DNA from 3 places in the Planococcus sp. BI3 genome. Region 3 is predicted to be linked to each of the others. Evidence: riboswitches for the same ligand, from Rfam matches in the RefSeq annotation. Region 3 holds a riboswitch; each other region holds the start of a gene.
What was found. A riboswitch is a leader RNA that binds a small molecule or an ion and turns the genes downstream of it on or off. The one in region 3 is predicted to bind S-adenosylmethionine.
Positions count from the first base shown of each region.

Region 1: another riboswitch for S-adenosylmethionine. It lies ahead of AC1MEO_RS15705 (methionine ABC transporter ATP-binding protein); the one in region 3 lies ahead of AC1MEO_RS10090 (bifunctional homocysteine S-methyltransferase/methylenetetrahydrofolate reductase).
Region 2: another riboswitch for S-adenosylmethionine. It lies ahead of AC1MEO_RS18680 (methionine biosynthesis PLP-dependent protein); the one in region 3 lies ahead of AC1MEO_RS10090 (bifunctional homocysteine S-methyltransferase/methylenetetrahydrofolate reductase).

Region 1 covers NZ_CM155266.1:3,134,931-3,139,114, reverse strand. The annotation lists gene AC1MEO_RS15715 (MetQ/NlpA family ABC transporter substrate-binding protein) at 1-645, opposite strand, end outside; gene AC1MEO_RS15710 (methionine ABC transporter permease) at 658-1,329, opposite strand; gene AC1MEO_RS15705 (methionine ABC transporter ATP-binding protein) at 1,319-2,332, opposite strand; SAM riboswitch class I at 2,401-2,505, opposite strand; gene AC1MEO_RS15700 (carbon-nitrogen family hydrolase) at 2,557-3,345, opposite strand; gene AC1MEO_RS15695 (aminotransferase class I/II-fold pyridoxal phosphate-dependent enzyme) at 3,432-4,184, shown strand, end outside.
Region 2 covers NZ_CM155266.1:3,800,292-3,804,475, reverse strand. The annotation lists gene AC1MEO_RS18690 (hypothetical protein) at 174-344, shown strand; gene AC1MEO_RS18685 (LLM class flavin-dependent oxidoreductase) at 423-1,430, opposite strand; SAM riboswitch class I at 2,005-2,105, shown strand; gene AC1MEO_RS18680 (methionine biosynthesis PLP-dependent protein) at 2,181-3,305, shown strand; gene AC1MEO_RS18675 (aminotransferase class I/II-fold pyridoxal phosphate-dependent enzyme) at 3,298-4,184, shown strand, end outside.
Region 3 covers NZ_CM155266.1:2,027,375-2,031,558, forward strand. The annotation lists gene AC1MEO_RS10090 (bifunctional homocysteine S-methyltransferase/methylenetetrahydrofolate reductase) at 1-1,853, opposite strand, end outside; gene metH (methionine synthase) at 1-13, opposite strand, end outside; SAM riboswitch class I at 1,925-2,029, opposite strand; gene AC1MEO_RS10095 (DEAD/DEAH box helicase) at 2,235-4,184, opposite strand, start outside.

The sequences.
Region 1 (4,184 bases), 1.1 Mb from region 3:
ATCCATCTCCGCAGCGATTGCAAAGTTTCCAGGTACTGCCGCTAAATCAGAGCCGTCCACTGCACGCGGCAACTGGCCCGCTTCAATTGGCTGGAACTCCAGGTTTTTCGTATTCGTTACGACATCTCTTTCCGAAGCCTGCAGAACTTCCGCTTCCGGATCCATTTCAACCAAGCCTTCATCCTGAAGCATCAAAAGGGCACGTGCACCATTTACCGGATCGTTCGGAATCGCGATGGTCGCTCCATCTTCCACTGCTTCCAATGAATCGTATTGGTTTGAATAGATGCCCATAGGCGCTGTCGGCACAGTGATCAATGCAGAAAGGTCCATGCTGTTCTCTTTTTCGAAGTTTTCCAGGTAAATCGTGTGCTGAAACAGGTTGGCATCGATATCTCCGCCATCAAGCGCTACGTTCGGCTGAATGTAATCGCTGAATTCCACCAGTTCCACTGTATAGCCTTTTTCCTCCAGGCCAGGTACGATTGCCTTGCTCAGCATGTCGCTGTATGGTCCTGCGGTTGCCCCTAATTTAATCTCTTTCGAAGCTTCTTCTGTCGTTCCTGCAGAGTCGCTTTCTTCTCCGCCGCCGCATGCTGCCAAAACCAATGCACTCGCTGCCAATACTAATCCTAATTTTTTCATGTCATTCTCCCCTTATCGTTTATCGATGGCTTTCGCTGTGTAATCTCCTGCCTGTTGAATCAATTGGACCAGCACAATCAAAATGACGACTGTGACAACCATAATGGTATTGTCGTACCGGTAATAACCGAAGCGGATGGCTAAATCTCCAATGCCTCCGCCTCCCACAACGCCAGCCATGGCCGAATAGGCAACCAGGCTGATGATGGTCAATGTAACACCCTGGATAATGCTCGCTTTCGCTTCAGGAAGCAGAACATCTTTAATGATCATCCACGGTGTAGCGCCCACTGCAATCGCTGCTTCGATGACTCCTTTGTCGATTTCACGGAGTGAGTTTTCCACAATCCGTGCGAAAAAAGGAATCGCTGCAACCGATAAAGAAACACTTGCCGCAATCGGACCGATTGTCGTTCCTGTAATGAATTTCGTCAATGGGATGAGTGCCACCAATAGAATGATAAATGGAATGGAACGCACGATGTTGACAACAAAACCGACCACCGCATTGACCGGCCGATTTTCGAGGAACAAGCCGCGGTCTGTAATGAATAACAGGATCCCCAATGGCAGGCCAACAATCAGCGCCACACCCAATGAAATGCCGATCATCGTCAATGTCTGAAAAAAAGCAGTCTGTATTTCCGGCCACAATTCAATAATCCGTCCCCATTCAATGCCCATTCGGAATCACCTCCACAATTGCTGATCTGCTTTCCATATACTTTAATGCGTCCATAACCGCGGTAGAAGCACCTTTCAACTCCATGATGAAAATGCCAAGAGGCTGTTCCTGAATATACTCAATCGCTCCATGCAAAAAGTTTCCTTTGACCGGATAATTCTGCAGCATATCGGAAATCACACCTTCTCCAGCCACACCGCCTTTGAACAGCACCTTCACCAGCGTACCCGTAAATTCGCTCAGGATATGCTCTGGAACATTGAACGATACAACACTGGAAATGAATTCCTTGGTCAATTCTTTTTGGGGATCGGCAAAAATATCATAGACCTGCCCTTCTTCGATGACGCGTCCCCCTTGCATGACGGCCATGCGGTCACAGATTTCCTTGACGACATTCATTTCATGCGTGATGAGGACAATGGTGATATTCAATTTACGGTTGATGTCTTTCAATAGACGCAAAATGGACAACGTCGTATTGGGATCAAGTGCAGATGTGGCTTCATCGCACAGCAGCACGGCCGGATTGTTCGCCAGTGCCCGCGCAATGCCGACGCGCTGCTTTTGGCCACCGCTCAACTGTGCCGGATAAACATCCCGCTTGTCAGATAAGCCGACCATTTCCAGCAGCTCTTCTACACGGCTTTTGATGCTTTTGGGTGGTGTTCCTGCTGCGCGAAGTGCAAAAGCGATATTGTCGTAAACTGTCTTTTGGCTGATCAGATAAAAATGCTGGAAAATCATGCCGATCTTCAAACGGGCTTTTCGCAGCTGGTCTCCATTCAGTTGGGTCAGATCTTTGCCATCTACTGTAACGCTGCCAGAGGTCGGCCGTTCCAGCAGGTTAATGCATCGGATCAAGGAACTTTTTCCGGCACCGGAATAGCCGACAATGCCAAAAATTTCGCCTTTGCCAATTTCCAGTGAAACATTGTCCACTCCGGTGACTGTGCCATGCTTAGTTGTGTAAGTCTTCGTCAATTTCTCAATCTGGATCATAGCGTCCTCCCGGCAATAAAAAGATGCCTCTTTCATCAAGAAAGAGGCATCGAAAATTTTAAGTTCTCGACTTATCTTCCGGAACGTTTTCACATTCCGCAGGACTTGGCACCTTCCCAGTCGGGGGTTGCCGGACGTCATAGGGCCTACCCCTCGGTCTCTCTTGATAAGTTTACGTTATTTGATTGAATTTTATGTTACAGACATTCGTGCAGAGTGTCAATCTACTTTTTGAACTTTTCATACAATTTCTCACGGCGGTCTTCAAAAACCGGAATCCGCTTCCGGACTTCCTCCACTTCAGCCAAATCGATATCGACGTAAGCGACGCCTTCGTCTTTCTTCATGTCGAGGCGAACTTCTCCCCACGGTGCAATTGCCATCGTGCTGCCGCCGAATTCATTGTTCGGATCGCTGCCGATGCGGTTCACTGCCACAATAAAGCATTGGTTCTCGATCGCGCGCGCCTGCAACAGGATGCGCCAATGGTCAATTCGTGCTTCCGGCCATTCGGCTGATACAAAAATAAGTTTTGCCCCGTTTAGCGCCTGCGCGCGGATCCATTCAGGGAAACGGATATCATAGCAGATGACTCCGCCGTAAACGGTATTTTCCAACTCGAATGTGCCCAGTGATTCGCCTTCTTCAAGGTGGATATGCTCGTCCATCAAACCGAAGCGGTGCGCTTTATCATATTCTGAAACAAGCTTGCCGCTTTTATCGACGACATACATCGTGTTATAGAAACCACCCTTTTTTTTCGTTGAAACAGATCCGCCGACAATATTGACCTTGTGTTCTTTTGCAAAACTCTTCAGCAACTCCACGGTCCGGTTCGAGCTGTCTGCAAGTGTGCCCAGCTCCGTCAATGCGTATCCCGTATTCCACATTTCGGGCAGGACGATCGTTTCCGCTCCACCATCGGCTGCTTCTCTTAAATAGTCCATGACTCGCTGATAATTCAGTTCCGGCTCTCCAAAAGCGATATCCATCTGAACGCATGCAATTTTCATATGTTTCTCCTCCACTAGACAAGTTACCTTCAACTCTATAAGATTTGGGGTAGATGTGCAATTATTTCGAAAACAAGGAGAATTATATGGAATTTTCAAATCGCCTGCAAAACCTGCCTACCCAATTTTTTGCTTCATTGGTCGCTAAAACAAGTAAAGCCATCGCCGAAGGACGCGACGTCATCAACCTTGGCCAGGGCAATCCTGACCAGCCGACGCCCGACCATATCATCAAGGCACTGCAAACCGCAGCGGCTGATCCAAAAACACATAAGTATTCGCCGTTCCGCGGCATTGCTGAGCTGCGCCACGCTGCAGTGGATTTCTACAAACGCGAATACGGCGTGGACATCGACCCCGATCTTGAAGTCGCCATCCTGGCTGGAACAAAAATCGGGCTTGTTGAATTGCCATTGGCGCTGCTGAATCCCGGGGACCTGCTGCTTTTGCCGGACCCTGGCTATCCCGATTACCTGTCCGGGGCCCCACTCGCCGACATCGACTATGAGCTGATGCGGCTAGATCCTGAAAACGGCTATTTGCCGGATTATAGCAAGTTGCCCGAATCCGTCCGCTCAGGTGCCAAGCTGATGTATTTAAACTACCCGAACAACCCGACAGGCGCAGTGGCGAATGGAGACTTCTTTGATGAGACCGTCGCTTTTGCAAAAGACAACGGCATTGCCGTCGTCCATGATTTCGCTTATGGAGCTGTCGGCTTCGAAGGGAAAAAACCGGTGAGCTTCCTGCAATCCGAAGGCGCCAAAGAAGTCGGCATCGAGATGTATACTTTATCGAAAACCTATAATATGGCCGGCTGGCGCATTGGATTTGCGGTC
Region 2 (4,184 bases), 1.8 Mb from region 3:
GAATTCCCGATTGCTGATGGTCTTTTTCTTATGGATTTCTTCGAAATAGACCAGTAAAATCCTAAGCTACTTCCCTTTCTATTTAACAGAATAATCTGTATACTGTAAGTGAGATAGGACTCCGCCTTCATTGTCATATGGCTGCTGATTATGAAACAAGGAGGTTGTTCATAATGGAACGCAAAGTACTCGATCCACGAGAAGCTGAACGTCGTTTAGATGACGATTTCAATGCGGTTCTGAATATGATTGGCGAAGGTTCACCTGATTATGCAGCCTATGAAGAAGACGAGATTCCAAAAGAGCGGCAGCGTGAAGAAGACAAGGCGAAAGACCTTCACTGACGCCGGATGATCACCTCTCCTTATTGGGGAGGTGATTTTTTATGCAACAAAACCCCGTTCACAGAACGGGGTTTTTGCTTAGTCCATCATTTCTGCCACGTAATCATACGACCGCAGGCGATCTTCCTGATGGAAGATCGGCGAGTTGACGATGACTTCGTTGGCTCTCGTTTTTTGGATGAAGTTTTTCAGTTTTTGTTTGACGACATCAGGTGTGCCGACAATCATAGATTCAGAATCCAACTTGTCACGGAAAATCGCAATTTCACGATCCGTCCAAACCTCCTCGAGAACATCAATCGGTGCCTGGAAGGTCGTCGGCTCTCCTCTCATCAACGAAAACATCTGCTGCTGAGAAGAAGTCGCAAGCCATTCAGCGCGCTCCTGTGTTTCTGCCACAATGATATTGACGCCCAGCATCGCGTAAGGCGCTGCCAAAGCCGGAGACGGTTTGAAGTTCTGATGATACAATTGAAGCGCCTGCATCATGTAATCCGGCGCAAAATGGCTGGCGAAAGAAAATGGCAGACCTTTGAGTGCCGCAAGCTGAGCACTGAATCCACTTGATCCTAATAGCCAAAGCGGAATCTTCAGGTTGGTGCCGGGATAAGCCCGTACACGCCCGACCGGATTTTCCGAGAAGTAATTTTCCAGCTCTGCCACCTGCTGCGGGAAATCATCTCCACTGCTCTGCAAGTTTCGTCGCAGCGCATGGGCGGTTGCCTGATCACTGCCTGGTGCACGGCCTAATCCTAAATCAATGCGTCCCGGATAAATGGTTTCGAGCGTACCAAATTGTTCAGCGATAACAAGCGGTGAATGGTTCGGCAGCATGATGCCGCCAGAACCTACACGAATGGACTCTGTCGCGCCTGCAATGTGGCCGATAAGAACCGATGTCGCCGAGCTGCCGATGCCCGGCATATTATGATGCTCAGCCAACCAGTAACGGTTGAACCCTAACTTCTCTACATGCTGTGCCAACTCCACGCTATTCTTAAAGGCCTGTGCGGTTTCTGAACCTTCATTAATTGGTGCCAAATCTAGCACAGCCAATGGTATATTTTCGAATTTCTTAATTGCCATGTCTACTTCCACTCCTATCCTTTCCATTGTAGCGATGTTTCATAAAAACTTCCTTTTTTCTGCTCATCAAAGAAAAGCGGAAGCGCCTGTTCAGCTCTGAAAGGCATAAGGCAGAACAGCAGAGTGGCGTTTTTTGCCACGCCGCTGGGTTGACTTATGATCCGAAGAGCTAGGCGCTGGAGCTGGACAATAAGAAAAGCGCAAGCGATCGTCTTAGACCCGACAGCCAACGGGACTTATGATCCCGAGGGTCTGATCGCTGGAGCTGGACAACACGAAAAGCGCAAGCGCCTGTTCAGCTCTGAAAGGCATAAGGCAGAACAGCAGAGTGGCGTTTTTTGCCGCGCCGCTGGGTTGACTTATGACCCGAAGAGCTAGGCGCTGGAGCCTAGACAAAGAAAAGCGCAAATGCCCATCACTGATGCACAAATACAAATTCATCAATACGCCTTATGTTTTCTTTCTATTTCAACTATTTAAAATTCACCCCTTGCTTTCCTCTGTTAAATGATTTAAGATTAGAAACATCGAAACAGAAACAAGATTAACTTAGAACCTAAACTTAATAAGATATTTCTTATCTAGAGAGACGGAGGGATTTGGCCCTGTGAAGTCTCAGCAACCAGTCTGACGACACGGTGCTAATTCCAATAGGCTGCGCCTAACAGATGAGAAGAATGCGTTTCTAGTCAGGGGCTTTCTTCTTTATTGAAGAAAAGCCCCTGTTTTATTGTTGAGAGGATGAGTGGAATGACAAAACATAGCTTGGAAACTTTATTGGTTCAAATAGGCAATCGCAGCGACGCTGCTACAGGAGCGGTAAACCCGCCCATCTACTTATCAACGGCCTATGAGCATCAGGGACTTGGGCAATCGACCGGCTACGATTACACCCGAACAAAAAACCCGACACGTTCCGTCCTTGAAGAAGGCTTTGCAGAACTGGAAGGTGCAGATGCCGCATTTGCCTGCAGCTCTGGAATGGCTGCCATCCAACTGGTTTTGTCGCTGTTCCGTCCAGGCGACGAAATATTGGTGCCGGAAGATATTTATGGCGGAACCTATCGCCTGCTGGACCATTTCGCATCCGCCTATAATATCCACCCCAAATATGCCGAATTCAAAGATGTACAGGATACAGAAGAAAAAATAACATTGAATACACGGGCGCTCTTTATTGAAACGCCGACCAATCCGCTCATGCAGGAAATTGATCTTATCGCTTATGCGGCATTAGCAAAAAAGCATAACCTTTTATTGATTGTCGATAATACATTCTTGACGCCGTTCTTCCAGCAGCCAATCGAACTGGGAGCAGATATCGTTATCCACAGCGCCACTAAATACATCGGCGGACACAACGATGTGCTTGCCGGACTGGTTGCCGCAAAAGGTGAAAGCATCTGTGAAAGGCTGTCATTCTTCCATAACTCGGTGGGTGCCGTATTGTCACCTTTCGACTCCTGGTTATTGGTACGTGGATTAAAAACCCTGCCGCTTCGCATGCGGCAGCATGAAGCGAATGCAAAAGCCATCGCAGAATTCCTGTTGCAGCAATCAGAGATTTCGGACGTTTTGTATCCAGGAAAAGGCGGCATGTTGTCGTTCCGTCTGCAAGAAGAGGAATGGGTCGGGCCTTTCCTGGAAAATATCGAGCTCATCACCTTTGCCGAGAGCTTAGGCGGAGTCGAAAGCTTCATCACTTACCCTGCCACCCAGACCCACGCAGATATTCCCTTTGAAGAACGCACCAAACGCGGCGTCTGCAACCGGCTATTGCGATTCTCGGTCGGTGTTGAACTCGCTGAAGATTTAATCGCTGATTTGACACAAGCATTTTCGAAATTGAAGAAGGAGGTTGTTGAATATGACTGATCGCATAGAAACCAAGTTTATTCACTCTACCGGAGTTGATCCATTGACGGGGGCTGTCAACGTACCCATTTACTTATCCTCAACATTCCACCAGAAAAGCCTGGATTCATTCGGGCCCTTTGAATACAGCCGCTCTGGAAATCCAACGCGCCTGGCATTAGAGGAAACCATCGCTAATTTGGAAGGCGGCAAACGTGGATTCGCCTTTTCATCAGGGATGGCCGCCATCTCTTCCGCTTTCATGCTCTTGTCTTCAGGCGACCATGTTTTGGTGTCAGAAGATGTCTACGGAGGAACTTACCGTTTCATCACAGAGGTTTTGGATAAATTCAATATCGAATACACTTTCGTCAATATGACCGACTTGAATGAAATGGCCAATGCAATCCAGCCGAATACAAAAGTGGTCTACTTGGAAACACCTTCGAATCCGACAATGAACATTACAGATATCGAGATTGCAGCAAAACTGGCGAAAGCCAATGGCTGTCTGACTTTCGTCGACAATACATTCATGACGCCGCTTTACCAGAACCCTTTGGCGCTCGGCGCGGACATCGTCCTTCACAGCGCGACGAAATTCCTGTCGGGACATAGCGATGTTGTGGCAGGTCTTGCCGTCACAAAAGACGACGAGCTTGGAAACCGCCTCGGCTTTATTCAAAACACATTCGGTTCGGTATTGGGCGCACAGGACTCCTACCTATTGATCCAGGGCATCAAAACTTTAGGCGCCCGTCTCGGCCAGTCATCCGAATCGGCCCGTACCATCGCTGAATATCTGCACAATCACCCATTGATCGAAGAAGTATACTATCCAGGATTTTCATTCCACCCTGGCAACCCGATCCACGAACGCCAGGCCAAAAGCGCAGGCGC
Region 3 (4,184 bases):
GATGTTTGGGCATGGCTGGCATCTCTCTCTTTCTGTTGATCTAGTTGTCTGATGTAATGAATCAATTCCACGGTCATATCGTAACGGACAAATGGCGTGATCAAGTAGATGCCATGGAACAGCTCCGCCGCCGTATCAATCAATTCTTTCGCAATCTGGATGCCTTCTGCGGTTGCGCGCTCTTTGTCTTCACCGCATGCGCGCATGCGTTCCAGTGCATCTTCCGACAGCTTGATGCCCGGCACTTCATTGTGCAGGAACTCTGCACTGCGGATGCTGGTCAACGGCATTACGCCAATAAAGATCGGCGTTTCCAGGTGTTTGGTCGCTTCGTGGATTTCTACGATTTTCTCTTTTGTGTAAACCGGCTGCGAAATGAAATAATCCGCACCGCTTTCAATTTTCTTATCAAGTCTTGCCACTGCCCGGTCCAGTACACGGACATTCGGGTTGAATGCCGCCGCTACCGAGAAGTTGGCTTTTTTCCGCAAAGGCTTGCCGGAAAATGAAATGCCTTCATTGAGCTTTTTGATCAGCTGGATCAATTCCATGCTCGACACGTCATAGACGCTGGTCGCTCCCGGGAAATCACCGACTTTGGTCGGATCGCCCGTCACGGCGAGTATATCATGGATTCCGAGCGCATCGAGCCCCATCAAATGCGATTGCAGGCCAATCAGGTTGCGGTCGCGGCAGGTGATGTGGGCAAGCGCCCGAATGTCTTGCTTATGTTTGAGGATCGATCCCATCGCCATATTGCTGATGCGCGGCGATGCCAGCGAATTGTCCGCCATCGTGATGGCGTCCACCCCGGCATCATTCAAAGCGGCCGAGCCCTCCAGGAATTTGGTGGTATCCAGGTGGCGCGGCGTATCCAACTCCACGATGATGGTCCGTTCCGTTTTAGCTTTTTCATGGAGCGGCTTAACTTCCAGCACTTCCGCTTCACGGATGACAATCGGTTTTCTTTTGGTGACTTCCTTATGGACGATCGGCGGCAAATTGCCGAGATGCTTTTTCACCGCTTCAATATGCTTCGGCGTTGTGCCGCAGCAGCCACCGATCAAACGGACGCCTTCTTCTCTCAATAGCAAAGCAGCGCGTCCGAAATAATCCGCTTCCGATTCATAAACAATCCGGCCATCTTCCACATCCAGCAGGCTGGCGTTCGGATAAGCTGACAGAAATGCTTTTTCAGGCAAGGTGACTTCTTCAAAAGCCTGGATGGTATGGTGCGGGCCAAGACGGCAGTTGACGCCGACAATATCGGCTCCAAGCGCCTCCAGTTGATGCAGGGCATCGTTCAACGACATACCGTTTTGCAGGATGCCCGGCTCATGCATGGACACTTGGGCGATCAATGGCGTGTCAGTCATCCCTTTCAGGTGCTTGACTGTCGCCGCCAACTCTTCGAAATCGTAATAGGTTTCCAAAAGCAGGCCGTCCGGATCACCCGACAGCAGATGGTTTGCCTGCTGGTCGACCATCGCAATGATTTCCTGCAATGTGGCGTCGCTTTTACGGATTCCCCGGATTCCGCCGATGGTTCCGAACACAAATTGCCCGCCTGGTGCCGCCGCCCGTTTAGCGATTCCAATAGCCGCTCTGTTGATATCCGCGACCTGTTCTTCCAATCCGTAACGGGCCAGTTTTGCCGCATTTGCTCCATATGTGTTGGTCTGGATGATATCGGCTCCCGCTTTGATGTAATCCTGGTGGATCTTCTCGATCACTTCCGGACGCTGCAGATTCAACTCCTCGTTGCAATACTCAATGCCGTACGAATACAGCAAGGTTCCCATGGCACCGTCCGCCGTCAAAATCCGATTTTTTAATTCGTCTAATAAACCCATCTGCTCAACCTCCCATATATACAAAAAAAGCCTTCATGAAAAAGAAGGCTTTACGATATCAAACTCGTTCCTTTTCATCTGTCAGACAATTGCTTGCCTGCTGGATTTAGCACCTGACCTTTCGGCTGGTTGCTGAAGCTTCATCGGGCCAGTCCCTCAACTTCTCTTGATAAGAATTCACTATTCAGTTTTAAGTATTCTAGATATGGTACCTGTATCTAGGGAACAGGTCAACCCAATCTGTCGAAAAACAATGAAATTTCTGTGATTTTTTTCACAATGTATCATTCAGACCTAAAAACAGCTGTCGAATAACAGCTCAGCGACTTCCGGCAATGCTCCTGCGAAGAAAGTTAATTGCGGGGATTTAGTGTTGCCTCATCAGGATTGAGCGATTCCACTTGGCTCCACTTTAGCTTCAACTTCCAGAACTGCTACATATTTCGCAATGGTTTCATAATGAGTCTTTTTTGAAAAGCGCTGATAGTCGGCAATGATGTAGAATTCTTTTTTTGCACGTGTCACTGCAACATTGAGCAGATTGGGTTTTGCGCAGGACCATTGAGCAGCTCCGTCACTGTCTGCATCTGTCCCCGCTACAAAATAAACGATTTCTGCTTCTTTTCCTTGGAAAGTATGGACCGTTCCGATGGATTTATTGGTCCAGTCGGTGATTTTTTTGGGATCAATCGCCAATGATTGCAATTTTTTGCGGACAGCCGCTTGCAAGCCTGCTTTAACCGCAGTGAACGGTGTAATAACAAAGACATCAGGCTCTTTGCTTTCTGCTGACCAGTGTTTGGCAATCAATTCGGCAATCAAGTCTCCCTGCTCTCTGACGTATTGGCGATTCACAGCCTTACCTGCACAGTTATACCAGGCAACTTTTCCGGTTCTTTCATCAGCCAAGACCATTTTCCCTTCATAAGCGATTTCATTGGCGATCGAGAACATCGGATCCAGGCAACGGCGATGCACCCATAGCGGTGTTCCGATCCATTCTCCGCCCATCTTCCAGGTACCTCTCGGATTTGCTCGATCTGCTAAACTTTGAACAGAAGCACTAATACCGATAAAATCTTCCTCCAACTGATAATGTTTGCGAATATCCGTTAAAATCGTCTGATCTATTGTCACCACCGGCTCAATTTGAATCGGATCTCCGACCACTATGGCTTTTCGTGATCTCCACAAAGCACCCGCTGCCTGTTGGGGACTCGCCTGCCCCGCTTCATCAATGAATAGGTATTGAATAAAATCTTTGTCTATTCCACGATACATCGATGAAAAGCTTGCGAAAGTCGTACTCACGACCGGTGTGATCAAATGAATGACGTTCCACATATTTTTGAGGTAACGGACGTGATCTTCATCATTCAGATTCAATTTATCCCGCGACATCAATAGGCGCAATGCAACGGTTACCGTTTCTTTATTGAATGCCAGAAATAGCTTATGCAGTTCCATTGCTTTCAAGAACAATAAGCCGCGTTCGAAATTCAGCTCATCCGTCAGCCAAATTGTCTCCCGCTGGCGTTTTTCATAAGCTTCTGTATGGTTCTGCCAATATTCTGCAGTTGGCAGAACCAGTCTCTGCTTATCATAATCTGCCAGTTTCTTGAGAAAGGATTGCTGCCGTTCTTCAAGCTGCTGTTGTTCCCCTTGCAATTCCTTTTGCTGTTGTTGAATCGTGAATTGTCTAGAATGCAGTATTTTTAATTCATTGAGGCATTCAGCTAGCTCTTTTTTGATCTCATCTTTTTTCACGTCTTTTTTGCCGAGCACCTTTTGGAAAAGCGGAAGATTGGGAGAAACCGCCAACTCACTTTCCGTCAGCTCCCGTTTGATTTCCAATTGCTTAATGTTTTCTGCTGCAGTAAGTTCTTCATGCTTGTTTTCATCAAACTTCGCTTTGAGCTCCAACACTCTCTTTTGAGTTGTTTCAAATTGGTTGAACTGCTCAGCCACTTCTTGCAACTTCGCCTTTTTTTCTTCAATTGACGCATGCAGATCCTTGAATTCTTTTACCGCCTGTTGCCAGTCTTTCGCGCTGCTTTCAGCGGCAGTCTTCTGCAGTTGGCTGATCAGTCTGTCCGAATCGTCCTTCGATCCCATGAGCGCTTTACTGAAATCAGAAATATTTTTTCCTTTGCCAAGCGCTCCCGAGAACAGTCCCCAAGCTCCCTCATCTTTACCCAGCATTTTTTCGGCAGTCTCCGGAAAAAATGCCAATTCGGCGGCTTTTTCTGCATAGGCCTTTTCATATTCTGGAAAATCACTTTTGTTCTCTTTGGATGGAGGGCGAATTGCTTCTTTTTCCTGCGGCAGTTC